DNA from 2 places in the Viridibacterium curvum genome. Region 1 is predicted to be linked to the other one. Evidence: predicted binding sites of a transcription regulator. Region 1 holds the regulator's gene; the other holds the start of a gene.

What was found. The regulator LexA, encoded in region 1, represses DNA repair genes until DNA is damaged. The targets are predictions, from matches to a motif close to ACTGTATNTANATACAGT.
Region 2: a site for LexA is predicted at 3,537-3,554, ahead of imuA (translesion DNA synthesis-associated protein ImuA). Genes of this name have one in related genera too.

Annotation. Positions count from the first base shown of each region.
Region 1 covers NZ_BAABLD010000002.1:267,975-277,350, forward strand. The annotation lists gene ABEA02_RS02445 (DNA-deoxyinosine glycosylase) at 1-29, opposite strand, end outside; gene ABEA02_RS02450 (histidinol-phosphatase) at 86-748, opposite strand; gene ABEA02_RS02455 (hypothetical protein) at 825-2,204, opposite strand; gene lexA (transcriptional repressor LexA) at 2,463-3,065, shown strand; gene ABEA02_RS02465 (hypothetical protein) at 3,129-3,299, shown strand; gene hpnE (hydroxysqualene dehydroxylase HpnE) at 3,615-4,925, opposite strand; gene hpnD (presqualene diphosphate synthase HpnD) at 4,927-5,760, opposite strand; gene hpnC (squalene synthase HpnC) at 5,757-6,581, opposite strand; tRNA gene ABEA02_RS02485 (tRNA-Leu) at 6,671-6,755, shown strand; gene ABEA02_RS02490 (VanZ family protein) at 6,848-7,996, shown strand; gene ABEA02_RS02495 (SpoVR family protein) at 8,016-9,376, opposite strand, start outside.
Region 2 covers NZ_BAABLD010000010.1:54,179-63,554, forward strand. The annotation lists gene ABEA02_RS13830 (error-prone DNA polymerase) at 1-1,283, opposite strand, end outside; gene ABEA02_RS13835 (Y-family DNA polymerase) at 1,280-2,731, opposite strand; gene imuA (translesion DNA synthesis-associated protein ImuA) at 2,728-3,471, opposite strand; gene ABEA02_RS13845 (hypothetical protein) at 4,242-5,069, shown strand; gene ABEA02_RS13850 (hypothetical protein) at 5,599-5,985, shown strand; gene ABEA02_RS13855 (pectate lyase) at 6,182-7,315, opposite strand; gene ABEA02_RS13860 (hypothetical protein) at 7,485-7,901, opposite strand; gene parC (DNA topoisomerase IV subunit A) at 7,963-9,376, opposite strand, start outside.

The DNA.
Region 1 (9,376 bases):
ATGGGTGGAAAGCTGTGGACGCGTGCCATGGTTTCAGTCCGTCAATGATCACGGTGCGCAATGCGCACCAACGCGTCTGGACAGTTCAGCGCAAACTGATCACTGACCAGCCCGACTTCTCGGCATGCGCCCGCAGCGTCGGATCCGGGTCGACGGCGACAGGATTCGTCACCAGCGACAGCAGTGGCAAGTCATTGAGCGAGTCGCTGTAGAACCAGGTCTTGTCGAAGCTTTGCAGGTTCAGCGCCAGCGATTCCAGCCAGGTGTTGACGCGCGTGATCTTGCCTTCCTTGAAGGCCGGTAGGCCGCGTGGCTCGCCGGTGAAGCGGCCATTCTCCTGAGCCGGAATCGTGGCGATGCAATGCGAGACGCCGAAGGCGCGCACGATGGGCGCGGTGATGAAGGCGTTGGTGGCGGTGACGATGGCGACGAGGTCGCCTGCGTCGAGATGCTTCCGCACCAGCGCCTGACCCTGCGGCAGCATCATGCCCGCGATGCGGCTCTGCATGAACTCGGCGTGCAGGGCGTCGAGCTGCGCGCGCGGGATGGCGGCGAGCGGGGCCATGACGAAGCGCAGGAAGGCGGCGTTGTCGAGCGTGCCGGCCTTGTAGTGCTCGTAGAACTCATTGTTGCGCGCCTCGTACTCGGCGCGGTTGACGGCGCCACGCTCGCAGATGAATTCGCCCCAGGCGTGGTCGGAGTCGCCGCGGAGCAGGGTGTTGTCGAGGTCGAAGAGGGCGAGATTCATTGCGGCAGCCAGCAGTGTTCGGGGAGGCTGACGACCTTACCAGATTGCGGCGCCAGCAGTTTGCCGCCGTACCGGTTCAGCGCAGCAAGCCCCAGGCGGCCAGGCAGACCAGGCCGAGCAGCGCGACACCGGGTAGGAGCAGGCGTTGCGGGGCGATGCCTGGGCGGCCCTTGGGTGGGTAGGGTACGTCGGCGATAGGCGGCTCCGCCTCACGGGGCTGCGCAGCTTGCGGCGTCGAGATCACAATGGGGTGAGCAGGTTCGGGTAGCAGGCGTGGCAACTCGCAGCCGCAATGCACGCAGTAGCGCCCCTGCGCTTGTTGCGCGCCACATGCGACGCATTGTCGCAGGACCAGGCTGACGATTTCGACAGGAGGTTTGGCCGCAACGATGGGGCGCGGAGGGTTGACCAGTGTCGAGTCCGCCGGATCTTTTGCCGCGACAGGTGCGCTCAGCGACTGCGCTGCATTCAGGTTGCCCGGACGCGGAATGGCGATGGTGGTTTCGGCCTCCAGCAAAGCGTTGCGGAAGGTGTGCGGCGTCAGCGCGGTCTTTTCGAGCTCGGCGCGGATCGGCGTTGTCGCGGTCACCGTGGCAAACGATGGCGGCGGCAGGTTGGTCTCGTCGCGGATCAGGGCGTTGAGATAGGCCTGCCCGGCAAGTTCGGTCTTTTCGAGGTCGGGCAGGTTCTGGTTGGTGGCGATCAGGTCGTGGTCGACCATGGTCTGGGTGAGATTCATCTCCACCTGGGTGGCGGTCATGTCCGCCCCGTCTTCGAAGCGCCTGAGTGGCTGATGAACCTCGGTCGCGGAAAGCGACTGTTGCTGACGCATGATTTCGTGGATGTTGCGTGAAGTCGCAGTCAGGGCCGAGGGCTCCGGTCGCTGCTCCTGCACCCGGATGGGCGTCGTGACGGCTGGCGTTGCCTGCTTGGTGGCTGCGGCGGGCGTGGTGTTCGCCGCTCCAGGCTGCGCCTCGGCCACGACGCGCATGCCGATGCTTTGCAACCGGGCTGCGTAGCGGCGTGCTTGCTCGGCGTCGAGGTCCTTCTTGATGACGGTCTTGCGGCCCGAGAACATCTGGGCCAGCTGTGGCGGCGTGGCACGCAGTCTATCTGCCGCAGCTTCCATCACGGCTTCGCGCGTAAAGCCTTCCAGCACGCTCCCTGCGAAACAGATCCGATAACGCGGGGTGTCGGCGGCCGGAGTGGCGGGCTGTGCCAGAGCGGGCTCAGGCTCTACCAGGATTCGCATGCCCAGCTCGCGCAGCTCGATGGCGTATCGTTTGGCGACGTCCATGTCGACGCCGCGCTTGAGGATGACGGTCTGGCCGCTGAACAGGCGATCGGTTTGTGCCGGGTTGGCGCCGAGTCGACGTGAAGCGCGTTGACGAATGACTTGGGGGTCGTGGCCGGGTAGCAACTCGCCCTTGAAAACGATCCGGTAACGCTTGTCCATCAATACTCCCTCGGCTTTGCAGCGCGCCGCTGCAAATTTGTTATTTATGACGAATTATCGCTGAATCACAGTCGTTGTCATTGCCCTTTAGGGGCAGGGCGAGATCGCCTTTGCAGGATTTTTCACGCGGCCCTTGCAATTCCACAAATACTGTATAAAACTACAGTCATTGCATCGAGCGCTGCCGAATTGATTCGGCTGACCCGACAAACGCTTCCGAGTCGTACCACTTCGAGACCACGTGCCTGTTACAGAGCCATGGAAAAACTGACCGAACGCCAGCAGCAGATTCTCGACTTCATCCGTGAAGTCCAGGAAGCAAACGGCGCACCACCTACCCGGCTCGAGATCTGCGCTGCCTTCGGGTTTGCGTCGCCCAATGCGGCCGAAGCGCACCTCAAGGCGCTTGCCAAAAAAGGCGCGCTGTCGCTGGAGGCGGGTTCTTCGCGGGGTATCCGTCTGGCCGAGGCGCTGGGTTTGCCCGTCGTGGGGCGCGTCGCGGCCGGTTCGCCCATTCTGTCAGAAGGGACTGTAGATCGCCATGTGCGGGTGGATCCGGCCATGTTCGAGCCGCGTGCCGACTTCCTGCTGCGTGTGCGTGGCCTGTCAATGATCGAGGCCGGCATTTTCGAGGGTGATCTGCTCGCGGTGCATCGCACGGCGGACGTGCGCGACGGCCAGATCATCGTGGCGCGCGTCGATGATGAAGTCACTGTCAAACGCCTGCGTCGTGCCAAGGGCCGCATCGAGTTGTTGCCTGAAAACCGCAGCATGAAGCCCATCGTGATCGATCCTGAACGTCAGAGCCTCACCATCGAAGGGTTGGTTGTAGGGCTGATCCGCGACGATTTCGCTTTCTAGGCAGACGGTGTCCATCTCATGTCTGCCTCTTCTTTCCAGTTTGCCGTTTGCAGGAGCAATACCATGAAGTCCCATAGCATCGTTCCGGAAGCCAGCCGTCAGTCCTTGCCCGTGGGTCGCATCATCAGCACCTATCCGTGGGCGCAGGCCATGCTGGATGTGTTGCAACGGCGCGGTCGCAGCTATGGTTTGCTGGCCATGTATGAAGAGTCGCGCCTGACCGTTCCGCGTTGAGCTGCGCCAGACATATCAGTTTCATGGGCCACAAGGCCTGAGCGGGGTCTCCCGATCCCGCTTGTGCGGAAGTCAGCGTGTCACAGAGCTGATGGATGCTTTGAAGATTGCCGGCACATGCAGCCCTCGTCACCTTGTTGCATGTGCCCACACCGAGCAGTACAACCAGTCGATCGCTAGTCGCCGGTTGCCGCACTGCCGGGCAAGGAAGGTATGGGGCGCTCACCTCATTCCTTGCCCGCGCAGCGTGGTTTTCAAAGCGCTGTGCTGAATGGTGCGCACCGCATTACCCCATTTGCCCGGGTTTTTATCCGTTCAGCTGCCGTCTGCTTCAGCCTGGCGCAAACGTGCGACTTGCCGTGCTGCGGCGAGTCCTGAGCGTACGGCTGCTTCGATGGTGGCCGGGTAGGGCGATTGCAGGTAGTCACCTGCCAGCACCAGATTCTTCAGCGGGGTAACCGGAATCGGGCGCCACATCGACGGTGTGCAGGAGAAGGTTGCGCGCTTTTCGGTAATGACCGTCGACCAGCTGGGCGCGGCCAGCCGTGGCAGCAGTGTCTCCACCGCTTCATGGGCGCGTAGCGCCAGTTCGTCGCGGCTCAGTTCGGAATGTGGGCCGCGTGCCGAGATCACGGCGGCGATCAGTCCTTTGTCTTCACCGAGCTGCCCCCGATCGAACAACCACTGGAAGCTGCCTGAAGCGAGGCCAAGCATGGGCTCGGGCAGACGCACCGCGGCGTCGTACTGCAGGTAGACGGTCGTGATCGGCTGGTGAGGGATGGCGTCGATCTGTTCGCGCAGCAGCGTCAGTTCGGGGAGTGGGGCCAGGAGGTCGCTGACGTGATAAGGGGCTACCGCGAGTATGACCTGTGAGAAGCGTTCGCCTTCGAAGGGATTGCCAAGCAGGCGGAAGGCGTCTTCGTCCTGCTCTATCCCTTTGACCGGTGTGGCGATATTGACGGTGCCATTGTTGCGAGCCAGAAATTGCGCGGCCGGCACTGGCAGCAGTTCGGAGAGGTCAACGCGCGGGATCAAAAGCTCGCTGGCTGTGGCGCTCTGCGTCAGCGAGTCGCGCAGTACATTGATGAATACCTGCGCGGAGGCTTGATCCGACGGGGTGTTCAGGGCTGCGACGCACAAGGGCTCCCAGAGGTGCTGACGCAGCAGATCTGTCTGTGCTGTATCGCTGAGCAGCTGATTGACACTGCAGTCTTGCTGCAGCGTGTAGCGGATGCGCTTGATATGGCGCATCAGCCGCACGGCTGCGAAGCGGTCAGACCAGGTCAATTGCTTTGAACGCCACAGGGCCACTGCGAGGTGCAAGGGCGCTGGCAGATCGGGAGCGCGAATGTCGAGCTTGCCCGGGACGTGCCAGGTGAAGGGGCGACTGAGCAGCTGACGCGGTGGTACGCGCAGCAGGCGTAGCAGTTTGAGGGTTTCCGTGTAGGCGCCGATGAGCAGATGCTGACCGTTGTCGATGCGGCGACCGTCCTTCTCGACGACACGGGCGCGGCCCCCGAGGACGCGGGATGCTTCGAACAGTGTGACGGGGATGCCGAGGCGAGCCAGTTCGACGGCTGCGCTCAGGCCAGCATAGCCCCCACCGATGACGGCCACACGCCTCATATCAGCCCCTGATCCAGGTGGTGACAGCGATCCACAGTTTACGGATTGGCGTCAGCGATGTGCGCTGGCTCAGGACCTTGCAGCCGTCGCGCTTGATCTCGTCGAGTGTTGCGCGGTAGATGGCTGCCATGATCAGGCCGGCACGCTGGGGCTTGCGATCCACTGCAGGAAGATGTGCCATGGCCTGTGCGTAGTAGCGCTCGGCTCGTTCGATCTGGAATTCCATGAGCGCACGGAATTTGTCGCTGTACTGGCCGTCGGTGATTTCGCGCGCAGTGACGTTGAACTGCTGCAGCTCGTCGATAGGCAGGTAGATACGGCCACGGCGTGCGTCTTCGCCGACGTCGCGGATGATATTGGTGAGCTGGAAGGCGATGCCCAGGTCGTGCGCGTACTTGAGCGTCTGGCGGTCGGTGTAGCCGAAGATCTCGGCTGCGAGCAGGCCAACCACACTGGCCACGCGGTAGCAATAAAGCTGGAGTCCCTTGAAGTCGAGGTAGCGAGATTGCTGCAGATCCATCTGCATGCCTTCGATGATCTCCAGCAGCTGTTCGCGCGGCAGGTTGATGGTCTTGACTACTTCGGCGAGAGCCTGGGTCACCGGATGTGTGGGAGACCCACTGTGGATCTCGCAGGTTTCCTTGCGCCACCACTCCAGCTTGGTCTGGGCAATCTGCGGGTCAGGAATGTCGTCGACAACGTCATCCACCTCGCGGCAGAACGCATACAGCGCCATGATGGCGCGGCGCTTTTCAGGTGCGAGGAAGCGGAAGCTGTAATAGAAGCTGGAGCCGCTGGCGGCGGCTTTCTGCTCGCAGTACTCGAAGGGATTCATGCAGGTTTTCTTGTCATGGTGATGGCGCGCCAGACGAGGCGCAGCCAGTCTGTCTTGCCCAGGGTGGGGCGACGGCGGAAAACATCGTAGTCCACGGCCTCGATTTGCTCCAGCGTGCGCAGGCCTCCCTGCACGATCAAACGCAGCTCCCAACCGATGCGGCCGGGCAGGGCGAAGGCAAGCGGGGCGCCCCGCAGCATCATGTCGCGGGCACGCTCGACCTGGAACCGCATCAGGGTCCGCCAGTTGTCATCGATGCGTCCCTCGGCAATCTGCGTCTCGCTGACGCCGAAGCGCAGCAGATCCTCCTGAGGCAGGTAAACGCGGTTCTTGGCCCAGTCGACGGCAACGTCCTGCCAGAAGTTGATGAATTGCAGGCTGGAGCAGATGTCATCCGAGTTCGAGAGATTGCCGGGCGTGGCGGCCTTGTAGAGATGCAGCAGAAGCCGCCCCACAGGGTCGGCAGAACGCCGGCTGTAGTCACGCAGTTCGGCGAAGTCGGCATAACGGGTCTTCACGACGTCCTGTGAGAAGGCGTCGAGCAGGTCGCGCAGCAGGATTACGGGCAACTGGTGCGCCCGGACATTGCGCGCCAGGCGGGCAAACATGGCAATGTCAGGGATGCCGCCGCTATCAATGGTGTTGAGTTCGCGACGGTAGTCGTTCAGCGCGGCGAGGCGTTGCAAGGGTTCGGCATCGCCTTCGTCCGCGATGTCGTCTGCGCTGCGGGCGAATGCATAGATGGCTTCCACCGGCTCGCGCAGGTGGCTGGGCAACAGCAGGGAAGCGACGGGAAAGTTTTCGTAGTGATCGACGGGCATTTGTCCGGCTGACATTCGCGGGCAGGGGAGTATAGCCAAGCTGGTATACTTCGGCCCGCTCGCCGGCTGGACCGGCAGCTTTCCACCTTGCCCAGGTGGCGAAATTGGTAGACGCACCAGATTTAGGTTCTGGCGCCGCGAGGCGTGGGGGTTCGAGTCCCTTCCTGGGCACCAAACGAGACGCATGGCGTACAAGCGGAATGAGTGAGCCTTTGCCAGTCCACCGCCGTAGCCGGCGCACGTTGTGGCGTGTCCTCACAGTGGGCGTGGCCCTGCTGATCGCGTATGGCTCGCTCTACCCCTTCCATTTCACTACCGACGTCGACCTGACGCAGGCCAGACAGGCGCTGTGGGAACGGGCGGGCGATCTGTGGACGAACTTTCCCGATGTCACGGGCAACGTGTTGTTGTTCTTGCCGTGCGGGCTGTTGATCGCGTTCATGGCGGGCCATGCAAAGGCGCAGCTGTCACAGTTTTTCGCCTGGGTGATGTTTGCCTTGCTGGTTCAGATCGCGCAGTTCTGGGTGCCGGAGCGTTCGGCAAGTCTGGCCGACGTGCTCTGGAATGGCGTCGGCTGCGCCGTTGGCGTGGTGGCAGGACTGGCCTATCGACGCCTGGATGCGGCGCGTGACAGGCAGGAAATCCCTTTCGAGCCGCTGAGCATGATTGTCGCCTTGTGCTGGTTGGGTGCCGAGCTGGCGCCCTTTGTCCCCAGTCTCGATGTGGGGCAGGTGCGCAGCGCACTGCGGCCACTGCGTGATCCTTTCAACATCGATTTCGTGCATGCCGGCGTTGTGGCGGTTCAATTCCTGGTAGCTGCCTTTGCCTTGCGCAGTGGAGTGGGACGTTACAAACCTGCATTGATGATCACCGGCATGGCGGCGATTTTTCTCGGGACCAAGCTCTTCATCGTGGGGCATGCATTACATCCGGGGACCTTGCTTGGGCTCGGTGTTGGCTGGCTGGCTTTCCTCATCTGGCGCAGGCGCGAGACGCCTTGGGGCGTATTGCTGGGTTTGCTGTTGGTCAGCTATCTGCTGGATTCTCTGGCGCCATTCCAGTTTCCAGGTTGGCAGAGTGATCTGCACTGGTTGCCGCTCTTCGCTCGGCTGGAAGGCAGCATGCTGGCCAACCTGGTCAGTCTGCTGCGCATCGCCTACATAAGTCTTGCCGTGATCTGGCTCTTGCACGGTATGCAAGCCAGGGTTTTCGCTGCCAGCGTAATCATCGCCATCTGCTTTGCAGGTGTGGAGTATCTGCAGACCTGGGTGGCAGGGCGAACGGGGGACATGACCGAGCCCTTTGTGCTGCTGTTGCTTGCATGGGTACTGCGCAAACCACTCGTGCATGCCGACAGGGCGGAATTGAAGAAGAGGCAGGTGGTGCCTGCCTCTTCACCCGTTGCTTCACGGTAACGGCAAGGCGCAGACGCTGTCAGGCCGCGACGGCTACCGGTTTGTCGGGCCGGCACTCACGGGTCAGCACGGTTACGCCATTTTCATCGACAGTTTCGAGCTTGACCGTGAAACCCCACAGCCTTGCGACGTGCTTGAGCATTTCTGCCGTGCTCTTGCCCATGGGCCTGCGCTTGAAGGATTGATGGCGTAGTGTGAGGCTGCGATCACCACGCATATCGACGTTCCATACCTGGATGTTGGGGTCGCGTGAGCCGATGTTGTACTGCTCCGATAACGTCTGGCGAATCGCGTGGTAGCCCGCATCGTCGTGGATGGCTGAGACTTTCAGGCGCGGGGCCTGATCATCGTCTTCGATCGCGAACAGTCGCAGGTCGCGAATCAACTTCGGTGACAGGAACTGCGCGATGAAGCTCTCGTCCTTGAAGTTGCGCATGGCGAAGTCGAAGGTTTCACGCCAGTTGGAGCCGGCAATGTCCGGGAACCACTTGCGATCTTCTTCAGTGGGGTTTTCGCAGATGCGCCGGATATCCGTCCACATCGCAAAGCCCAATGCATAAGGGTTGATGCCGCGGTACCAGGGTACGTTGTAGGCGGGTTGCATCACCACGTTGGTGTGGGAATGCAGGAACTCCATCATGAAACTGTCTGCCAGCAGCCCCTCGTCGTACATGGTGTTTAGCAGGGTGTAGTGCCAATAGGTGGCCCAGCCCTCGTTCATGACCTGGGTCTGCCGTTGCGGGAAGAAGTATTGCGAGACCTTGCGAACGATGCGTACGACTTCGCGCTGCCAGGGCTCCAGCAGAGGAGCACTCTTCTCAAGGAAGTAGAGAAGGTTTTCCTCTGGCTCGGCAGGGAAGCGGCGCTCGGCTTGTTGTGACGACTTGGCCTCGGTTTGTGGCAGCGTGCGCCACAGGTCATTGACCTGCGATTGCAGGTAGTCCTCGCGCTCCTTCTGGCGCATCTTTTCTTTTTCAAGCGACAGCTTGGGCGGGCGCTTGTAGCGGTCTACTCCCACGCTCATCAGCGCGTGGCAGGAGTCCAGCAGCAGCTCGACCGCCTCCTCACCATGGCGCTCTTCGCATTCGGAGAGGAAGTTTCGCGCGAAGATCAGGTAGTCGATGATGGCGTCCGCGTTGGTCCAGGTGCGGAACAGATAGTTGCCCTTGAAGAAGGAGTTGTGGCCGTAAGCCGCATGTGCAATCACCAGGGCCTGCATCGTCATGGTGTTTTCTTCCATGAGGTAGGAGATGCAGGGGTTGGAGTTGATCACGATTTCGTACGCCAACCCCATCTGACCACGCCGATAGCCTTTCTCGGTGGCAATGAATTGCTTGCCGAAGCTCCAGTGGTGGTAATTCACCGGCATGCCGACGGAGG
Region 2 (9,376 bases), on a different contig from region 1:
ATGTACTGGATAACCTCTTCCCGTCGCTCGTGCTCGAAGTCCACGTCGATGTCTGGCGGCTCGTCACGTTCGCGCGAGATGAAGCGCTCGAACAACAGATGCGCACGAGTGGGGTCAACAGCCGTGATGCCCAGCGCGTAGCAGACTGTGGAGTTCGCTGCCGAGCCACGCCCCTGACACAGGATGCCCTCGCGTCGTGCGAACTCCACGATGTCGTAGACGGTGAGAAAGAAGGCTTCGTACCGCTTCTCGGCGATGAGCGCGAGCTCCTTCTCGACCTGGGCGCGGATCTGCTGCGGGATGCCGTCCCTGTATCGATCAAGCAGCCCCTTCTCCGTCTCCTGTCGCAGGTAAGACGTCGGCGTATGCCCCTGTGGCACGATCTCTTCCGGATACTCGTACCCCAGCGTACCCAGATCGAAGTGGCAGCGTCCGGCAATCCGCACGCTCTCATCCAGCAGCTCGCGCGGATACAGCCGCGCCAAGCGCGTACGAGCACGCAGATGCCGCTCGGCATTCGGGAACAGCGCGTAGCCCGCCTCGAACACGGTCTTGCGTAGACGGATTGCGGTCAGCGTGTCCTGCAAGGGCCGCCGGCCGCGCGCATGCATGTGCACGTCGCCGCTCGCCACGAGCGGAATGCCGGTTTCGGCACCGATTGCCCGCAGCGCCTCCAGCCGCGCTGCATCGTCGGCCCCGCACAGCAATTCCACAGCAATCCACACACGTGGCCCGACATGCCCCGTGTCGGTATCCGCCGCGTCCGGAAAGCGTTCGCGCAGCCAGCGCGCATCCTCGATGTCCGGCACTTCGCCAGGCACCCACAGTGCCAGACAATCCGTCACTGCACCACGCGGCGCAATCGCCACGAGGTCGCCACGCTGCAGGCTGTACTCGCCCTTTTCCGAGCGGCGCCGCGCCAGCGAGATCAGCGCGGACAGATTGCCGTAGCCCTCGCGGTTCTGCGCCAGCAGCACCAGCTTGAGACCGCAATCGAATGTGAACTCGCTACCAACGATCAACCGGGGCAAGGGCTGGATGACCGGCACGGGCTCACCCGCGTCCTTTGCACGCTGCACCGCTGCACAGTCTTCCGCGTGCAGATCCTTGAGTGCCTGCCAGGCCTGCACCACACCCGCCACCGAACACTCGTCGGTGATGGCAAGCGAGTGATAGCCGCGTTGGCGTGCATGCGCCATCAGCTCTACCGGATGCGAGGCCCCGCGCAGGAAACTGAAATTGCTGAGGCAATGCAGCTCGGCATAGTCAGGCAGGCTGCTCATGCAAAGACTCCGTGCAGCCACCAGCCCGCTTTGTCGCGAAAGATCCACAACCACTCGCCGGCTTCCGACACCGCGACGTAGTAATCGCGGCGCACGTCTTCACCAGCCCCCTGAGCGTGCTCGCACCACCAGCCACTCTCGATGCGCTCAGGCCCCGCCACACGACGCAGCCTGCCCTTGTAATACAGTCCCTCCTTACGCTCGGCAATCGCACGCGGCTCGGACAGAAGCCAGAATGGGCGTGGCGGTCCCGTCTGCAGATCAGCCTGCGTCCCCTGTGCAACCACGGCGCTGGCGTGCTCCGGCCGGTGATCTTCGCGCACGGTCAGCCCATGGACAGCGTCCTTGCCAAGCCGCGCACGCAAACGCTCAACGACGGGGCCCAACGCCTGCGCAGCACTCTGCGCGAACAAACCTGCCGTACTACCGGGCATGACCACGGGTGTCTTCGCCTCCAGCACCAACCAGACGACATCGGCCACCAGCGCGCAGCGGTCCAATCGTTCGCGCAGCACACGCTCCATGCGGGCGAGCTCACGCGTCGGCTCCGCAAACGCGAGCACAAGCCGTGTCGGCGAAATGCCATCCTCATGCAACAGCAGCAGGCTGCACTCACTCACACCCGAGGCGCGCACTGCCAGCCAGCCCGACAGACTGGCCAACAGCCGGCGTGCCGCGAACATCAGCATGGGCGCGAGCGACACTTTTGCCGGCAGTTCGAGCTTCTGCGTAAAGGTCTCCGGAAACACGAAAGGCGCGCGCAGATCGGGTACCTCGCCGAGAGCCTGGGCCAGCCAGGTCGGCAACTCCACACCGAAACGTCTTGCGAGGCCTGCACGTGGCAAGGCGAAGAGCCCTTCCAGATGACTGACGCCGAGCGCAGCGAGCGTGTCGTACCCGGCCTGTGACAAACCAAGCACTCCCACCGGCAAGGGCGCGAGCGCCTCCTGCAACCGCCCCGCATCGAGGCACACGCCAGACTGCCCTGCACGCGCCAGCCATTGCGCCGCACGCGGCGTCGGTGCCAACGCCATGCGCACGTCGAAACCCTGCCCGGTGATTTCCTGCTGCATGCGCTGGCATAACGGGCGCAAACCTCCGAACAAGCGCAGACAGCCGCCGATCTCGACGAGCAGTTCGTCAGCACCCGCCACATGCACATGCGGCGAAAACCCGCCTGCCCAACAAGCAAGCCCGTGCAGGGTTTCTTGTTCGCGCACCACATCGCGCTCGAACACCACCAGGCCCGGCAGCAGCGACAGCGCAGCAGCCAGGCGCATCCCCTGCACAATGCCGCCCTCCTCTGCCTGCAGATTGGCACTCAGCACCCGCTGCTGTGCGACGCACACGGCTGGCCCGCCAAGCTGTGCAAACACTTCGAGCGGCAGACGATGGCAGTGCAGGCACAGCCACAACGCATGCACGGCAGGCGCAGCACCGGCACTCATCGCGGCATCCCGCTGATGACATGCAGCCCCCGTTTGCGCGTATTGCGCGTATCGCGCGCGCCACCCCCTGCCGACGCATCACCGTCCATCCCCAGCCGCAAGGCTGCACACGCAGGATCAAGCGGCCGTTCAACCTTCAGCAGCAAGGATCGGCCACAGGGCGGACCGCGTCGCTTGAGGATGTCCAGCCGCAATCCTTCACGGCTCCCGGCAAGCCTCACCCGCAAAGGGGCCGGCGAAGCCGTGCGCGCACTCGCGGTAGGCCTGAACAGGAAGGCCAGACTGCGCCGCCCCTCCGCCGCAAGCTGCAGGCGCCGCAATACCTTGCCATCCACCTTCTCTGGCAGCCAGGCCAGCACCGCGCCCAGCCCACCACAGGCAAGCAGTTGCTCCACGCTCCAGGCAATGTCTTCACGCCGCGCCTCGACGAACAACAGTTGCGTCAGCGAAAAGCGCGCCGCCCAGGCCGGCGCCTGCGCGCAGCCGGGCAAACCCACCACCGCGACCGGCGCCTCCCGCGCCACCCCCTGCAAAACCGGCAACAACAGGGATAGCTCACCGATACCCGCTGCGTCTGCGAGCAGCTCCGTCAGCGCCCCGAGCGGCCAGCCCCCACCCGGCAATTCCGCATTGAGCACCGCAAACCCCGAAGTCGCAACATCAGTCGCAGCCAGCCGGTCGCCACGCCAGACATCGGGGCGTTGCAGCAGGGAATCCAGTGAGCGCAAGACGGCAGACATGGCGGCAATAGCCCGCCGGCCTCTGCACAAGGCAAGGGCCGGTCCGGGAAGAGCAAAGGCAGAAAGCTGTATTTTTATACAGTTATTTGCGAAGCGCCAGTCAACCTGACGCGATGGCCATGCCTAGCTCAAACATGCCGTGACCTAGCACAGCACTGAATCTGCCAAATCAGCGATTTACGACACAAACGCAAATGGCACATGTCCACAAGGGCATGTCGGGCGACGTTAACTTGCAATGCAACAAAGGCGCTCTAGCGTTAATGACAGAGGGTTATCAAACCCCGCCACCCGTAACACCCCGTTGCCGGTGAGCACCCGCAGGGAGAGTCAGAATGCATATCACCGCAACCCGGTGGCACTCGGGCGCGCTACGTCATACCCAGCGTGCCGGCTTCGCCACTTCTCCTTCGCCCCACGAGACGCCTGTGGTTCAAAACCCCAGCCGCGTATGCCATTATCATTTACCGCCAGGTCATTTAGCCGCCACCGAAGGGCTGGAAAAACATCTGCCGCCTTTCTCGTGCGCGGATGAACGCACCTGCACAACTGACTGCGGAACGCACTGATGCCCCCTCGCTCGGCAAACCCTCTCGGGAAATACCAGGCCGCTCATTCCAGCGCTGTCGGCTACCAAGGATTTCAGCACTCCCGGTCGAACAGCTACCGAAACGATATGCCCGTACACCATGGCACGGCTTGGCGATGCGCCATCGTTTGCTTTGTGCCATCCATCCCGCCTATCGCACCACCAACAGGGAGTCTTAAACATGAACCAGCATTTACGCCGGAAATTCATTTTTGCCATCAGCATCATGTTGCTGACATGCATGTCGCCAAGTCACGCCCAAGACAAAAAAGCAGATGAGAAGACCCCTGCATCTGCATCGAACAAACCACCAACCATTCCAGAGAGTGGCGCAGCGCTGAAGGTGGGAGATACCTTGAAGCTGCGTGTCGATGCGCCGATTTTTGAACCAGTCAACGCTCCTGCAAAAGCAGGCAGCAGCAAAATGACCGGGCCTGCGCACACAAAATTCCTGATTGACCGAATTGTTCCGACGGCAGACGGTCAGGACTTCGAAATCTACCTGCACGTCAGATCTGGATGGCTCGTGAACTTCCTGGACGGCGGCAGGGTATTTGGGTCTTCAAAATCGAAAGAGACACCGGATTCAACACAAAACAACACCGCAGAGGACGTCCAGTACAAACTCATGCAAAGCGAACTCAAGAACTATGGGTATCGCCGCAGTGGCACAAGCTGGGGGGCGCTCTTCGTGCCGTACAAATATCAGCTGAGCGATCACTCGTTCGCCGCGAATCCTTCAACGCTAGCCTACGTCGGCTATTCGGTCGATTGGTTTTCAACGCAAAGGACTTCAATAGTCATCGGTGGCGGGGTCGGTGCCATCACCAACAACACAGGGGACTCCGGGACACGAGCCGTGTGGTCCATGGCGACCGGCTTCACCTCAACGCTCGGTGCGGAAGACTCGCAGTTCAAGATTGCATACCTGATCGGCTATGACTGGGGCGCGGGCACGGTCACTGGCAGAAAGAACAAACCCTGGATCGCCATTTCGATGGGGATATAGCGGCGCTGAAAATCAGTGCTCTCTGACACAAACCCCAGCATGCAGCACAGAGCCAGCACTCAGCTGGCAATCAACAAACCGTCACTTCCGACAGGATGCCGGACGTGACGGCTTGAATCTGTATGGTGTCGCACAGTCGGGGCTTGTCGCTGCAGTTACCGTTCACATCTATCATCATCGTGTGCTATCTGCAGAACGTGAATGTTGCAAAAGTACGATCGTTTGGCGGCACCAGAATGCTAGCGAAGTCACAGACGTCGAGCATTACATTGACACTGCTGCCCTGAAATACTTTGTCGGCCGTAATGGCAACAGCCATCCCGGAAGGTCTGTTTAAAAGAATGACTTTTTCCACTCCAATCCGCACAGCGTGAGATATCGTCTGGCTTGCATTGCTTAGATCAGAATGCAGATCAGTAAACCTCGCCCAAGGACTCACATGAGAAAAGTCGCTCCCGCAATAATTGCCTGCGCCCTGGCATGCGCCAGCACCTTCGCACAGGCACAGAATCAGTACGGAAAATTCGTTTTGTTTACCCCTGTCGGGGTCGAGGCCCCCGAGCTATCGATGCGCTGGCAGTTCGGTCTGATGCTGAACATCGACCCGGACGGCGTCGAGTCGGTCAGGTTCTCCTGCAACCAGATGCCTGGCTCGGCGTTCACCGTCAAGATGAGCGACATGCAGCGCAAGAATGGTGGCTTCTATACCGAAGGACCGGTGACGGCGGTATCGAGCAAGAACACGCCCTGGCTGTACGCCCCCTCCTACATCTTCACAACCTGCAACGCGACGATTCACACCACCTCGAATGGCGAAGTCACGATTTCGGGCCGACTAAGTTACACAGAAGAACAGAAGGCCGAGATCCTGCAAAAACTCAAAGCCTCGCACGACAGCAAAGCCAAGAAGCCTTGATACCAACAAGACCAAAGCTTTGATACACGACATGACTTCGCCAAAGCACTTTGAGAGGCAGTGAACATCACGTTCACGCCTCCACGCGTCAGGCAGCAAAACCTGCTTGTCGCCACAAAACAAAAAAGCCCCTGCGTAAATCGCAGGGGCTTTTTACTTGCCGAACAGTTTGCAAACTGTCCCGGTACTGTGGAGATCAGTAAGCCGTCACATCCGACGGGCTCACGTCACAGTTGGCAGTGTTCCACTTTTCGCCAACCGTCGAAGAAGAGCCATTACCCTTCTGCACGCCCACGTATTCCACACACACCTTCGGGCTGCCGGATTTGTAACCCTTGATCTTGATGTTGCGCAGCGTGGCCTTGTCGCCGTAGTTGCCATTCACGCCAATCACGGTCGAGACCTTCTCCATCGTCACGTTGTTGATGTTGAAGAAGCGCGGGCCGCCATTGCCGGTGCAATCGCCACACGAACGCGAGAGCTTGCCGATCGAGCCCGTGGTGGTGAAGTCGTTGACGTTGAGCGTGGCGTTGATCCCGTTGTTCTGGAACACCTTGTCATCCGCGTTGGCGGCCGTACCACCCTTGATGTTCATGGTGGTGCCGACCTGACCGTTGCCGATCGAGGCTGCGTCTTCGCAGACTTCAACCCACTTCACGTTTTCCAGGGTGCAGGTGCCGCCTTGAACGTTGGTGCCCAGACCGCTGCCAAGGCTACCCCAGCCGCAGTGGATACCATCCGAACCGCCCCCTGCGGGGATCACAACGTTCTTGACCGTCGCGTTGATGAGGGTCAGCACGGCCGGTTGGGTTTCGCTGCTACCTGCGCAGGAAAGACCGATCGACTTACCGCCGCAATCGAGCGTGGTGTTGTGGATCAGCGCGCCGGGTTCGCAAACGTTGACCGGCCCCGTCCAGCCCGGAACTGGCGTCGAGCCGCTGCTGCTGGTCGATGATGCGACGCTGGAGGAAGCGCTGGAAACACTGGACGAAGACGACGATGCGACGGACGACGACGAGCTGGACTTGCTGGAAGACGAAGATGAGGCCACGGAAGACGAGCTGGACGCCGTGCCGCTCGGCACCGAACACTCATTCACACCGCCTGCAGTACGACCGCCAAAGGTCGCTTCGTTACACACAAAGCTCCCCGTCAGCACCTTGTAGAAAAATTTGTCGGCACGGCCGAAAGCCACATTTGTGCTCGTTGCCACCGAGCAGGTCTTGTTTTCGGTACAAATCGTGACGTAGCCACTGGGGCGGTTGGCGGCAGACGCAGCGCCCATGAACGCCAGGGCAGCAAGGCCCATGGCAAGCTTTGAAAAATGCATGCGAAGTCTCCTGGATAAAAGCAATCTGTTTGCTTCTGTTCTCGTTGTGTCGCAGCGTTATGCCCTGCGGCACACCCATACTGCAGGGTCGAATGCTAGGGCAAACGTCACACAATCTCCAATTCTTTTCATGCTGCACCGCCAAGCAGGAGACAAGCGGAGTGCGCCCTCAACGCAGCAGCCGCTGTGCCGGCATGGTGACCGAAGGCTGCCACCGCACCCACATACCGGGTCGCAAGCGCCAGCCAGACTCCCAGGACTCCCATTGCGGGTCCTGCCAGGCATGGCCCGGCCGGTCGACCAGAAGGCGCCCCGCGATCCACACAAAACGGCACTGCCGCATGGTCCAGTAGCCCGCCGCCCAGCGGTATCCGGGTTGCGCCAAGGGAACGGTCTCGGCGCGTGGCGGCGGAGGCTCGCGATCAGCGTAGACGAAACCCAGTTCCCACACCTGGCCGGGGCGAAAAGGTGGCGTCGACGAATTGAAGTCGTCGCAGAAATTGTCGTCTGCGGCAGCTGCCGCAATGAAACCGCCGAGCGCGATGGCCAGGCAGGTTTCGCGGATGTGTCGGGTCGATAGCGTCATGGGGCCTCTCGCGATGCTCCACCGTTTAACGCAGGTGGGCGCACCGCGATGACAGGCCGCATCAGACGCCTGACAGACCGGTCGGTTTGACCTTCGGCGCCAGCGTCTCGCCCTTGCGCGCACGCTTGCCACGACAGGCTTCCAGCGCCACGCCCTTGACGACAAACTCGGTCTCCTTGCCGCCACGGCCTGCACCACGTATCAGCACGGCATCGGTCGGCGGGCAGCACACGGCGGCAAGTGCCTCCTTGTCGTCGAGACCCATGATGACCATGCCACGACCACGCGGCATGACCTTGAGCTCGGCCCGCGGGAAGTACAGCAGGCGACCATTGCCCGATGCGGCAGCGATCCACTCGCCTTCGCAACGTGCGGGTACCAGCACCGTCTCCTTGTCTTCCATCGTCATGAAGGTCTTGCCGGCACGATTGCGGCTGACCAGCTCGGCGAGCTGGGCAATGAAGCCATAGCTGCCGGAGTTGGCGAACAGCCAGTAGGTGTCCGGGTTGTCGGAGAGCACCTGGGCGACACGGGCGCCGCTCTGCAGTTCGATCAGCGTCGTGATGGGCACGCCATCACCACGCCCGCCAGGGAGATCAGACACGCGTACCGAGTAGGCGCGCCCCTGCGTATCGAGCACCACCAGCGGCCAGGCCGTGCGCGACTCGATGATGGCAAAGGCCGCATCGCCCTGCTTGTAGCTGAGCGTCTGCGGATCAATGCCGTGACCCTGACGCGTACGCACCCAGCCATTCTTCGACAGGATGACCGTGACTGGCTCATCAAGCACCGGGGTCTCGACCGCAGCCACGGGCACGGCGGCCTCGATGAGCGTGCGACGGTCGTCGCCGTATTTCTTCGCGTCCTCGCTGATTTCCTTGAGGATCAACTTCGTCATCGCCGGACGCGATTCGAGCAGTTCTACGAGGCCGGCGCGTTCGTCGCGCAGCGTCGCGAGATCCTTCTCGATCTGGATGTATTCGAGACGTGCCAACTGGCGCAGGCGGATTTCGAGGATGTCTTCGGCTTGCGTGTCCGACAGACCGAAGCGCGCCATCAGCTCGGCTTTGGGTTCGTCCGACTCGCGGATCAGCCTGATGATCTCGTCGATGTGCAGCCAGGCAATCTGGCGGCCCTCGAGGATGTGGATGCGCCGCTCGACCTGATCAAGACGATGCTGCGTACGCCGTTCAACCGTGACGAAGCGATGGCCTATCCATTCGCACAACAGGTCGCGGATGCCTTTCTGTGCCGGCCGGCCATTGAGGCCGATGACCGTGAAGTTGAGCGGCACCGAGGCTTCCAGGCTGGTGTGCGCGAGCAGCACGCGCATGAATTCGTCCGGCTCCTGCGTGCGCGTCTTGGGTTCGAAGACGATGCGCACCGGCGCCTTGTCTGACGACTCGTCACGCGCCGTGTCGAGCATGCCCAACACCAGCGCCTTGGTGTTCTTCTCTTCCTGCGTCACCTCCTTC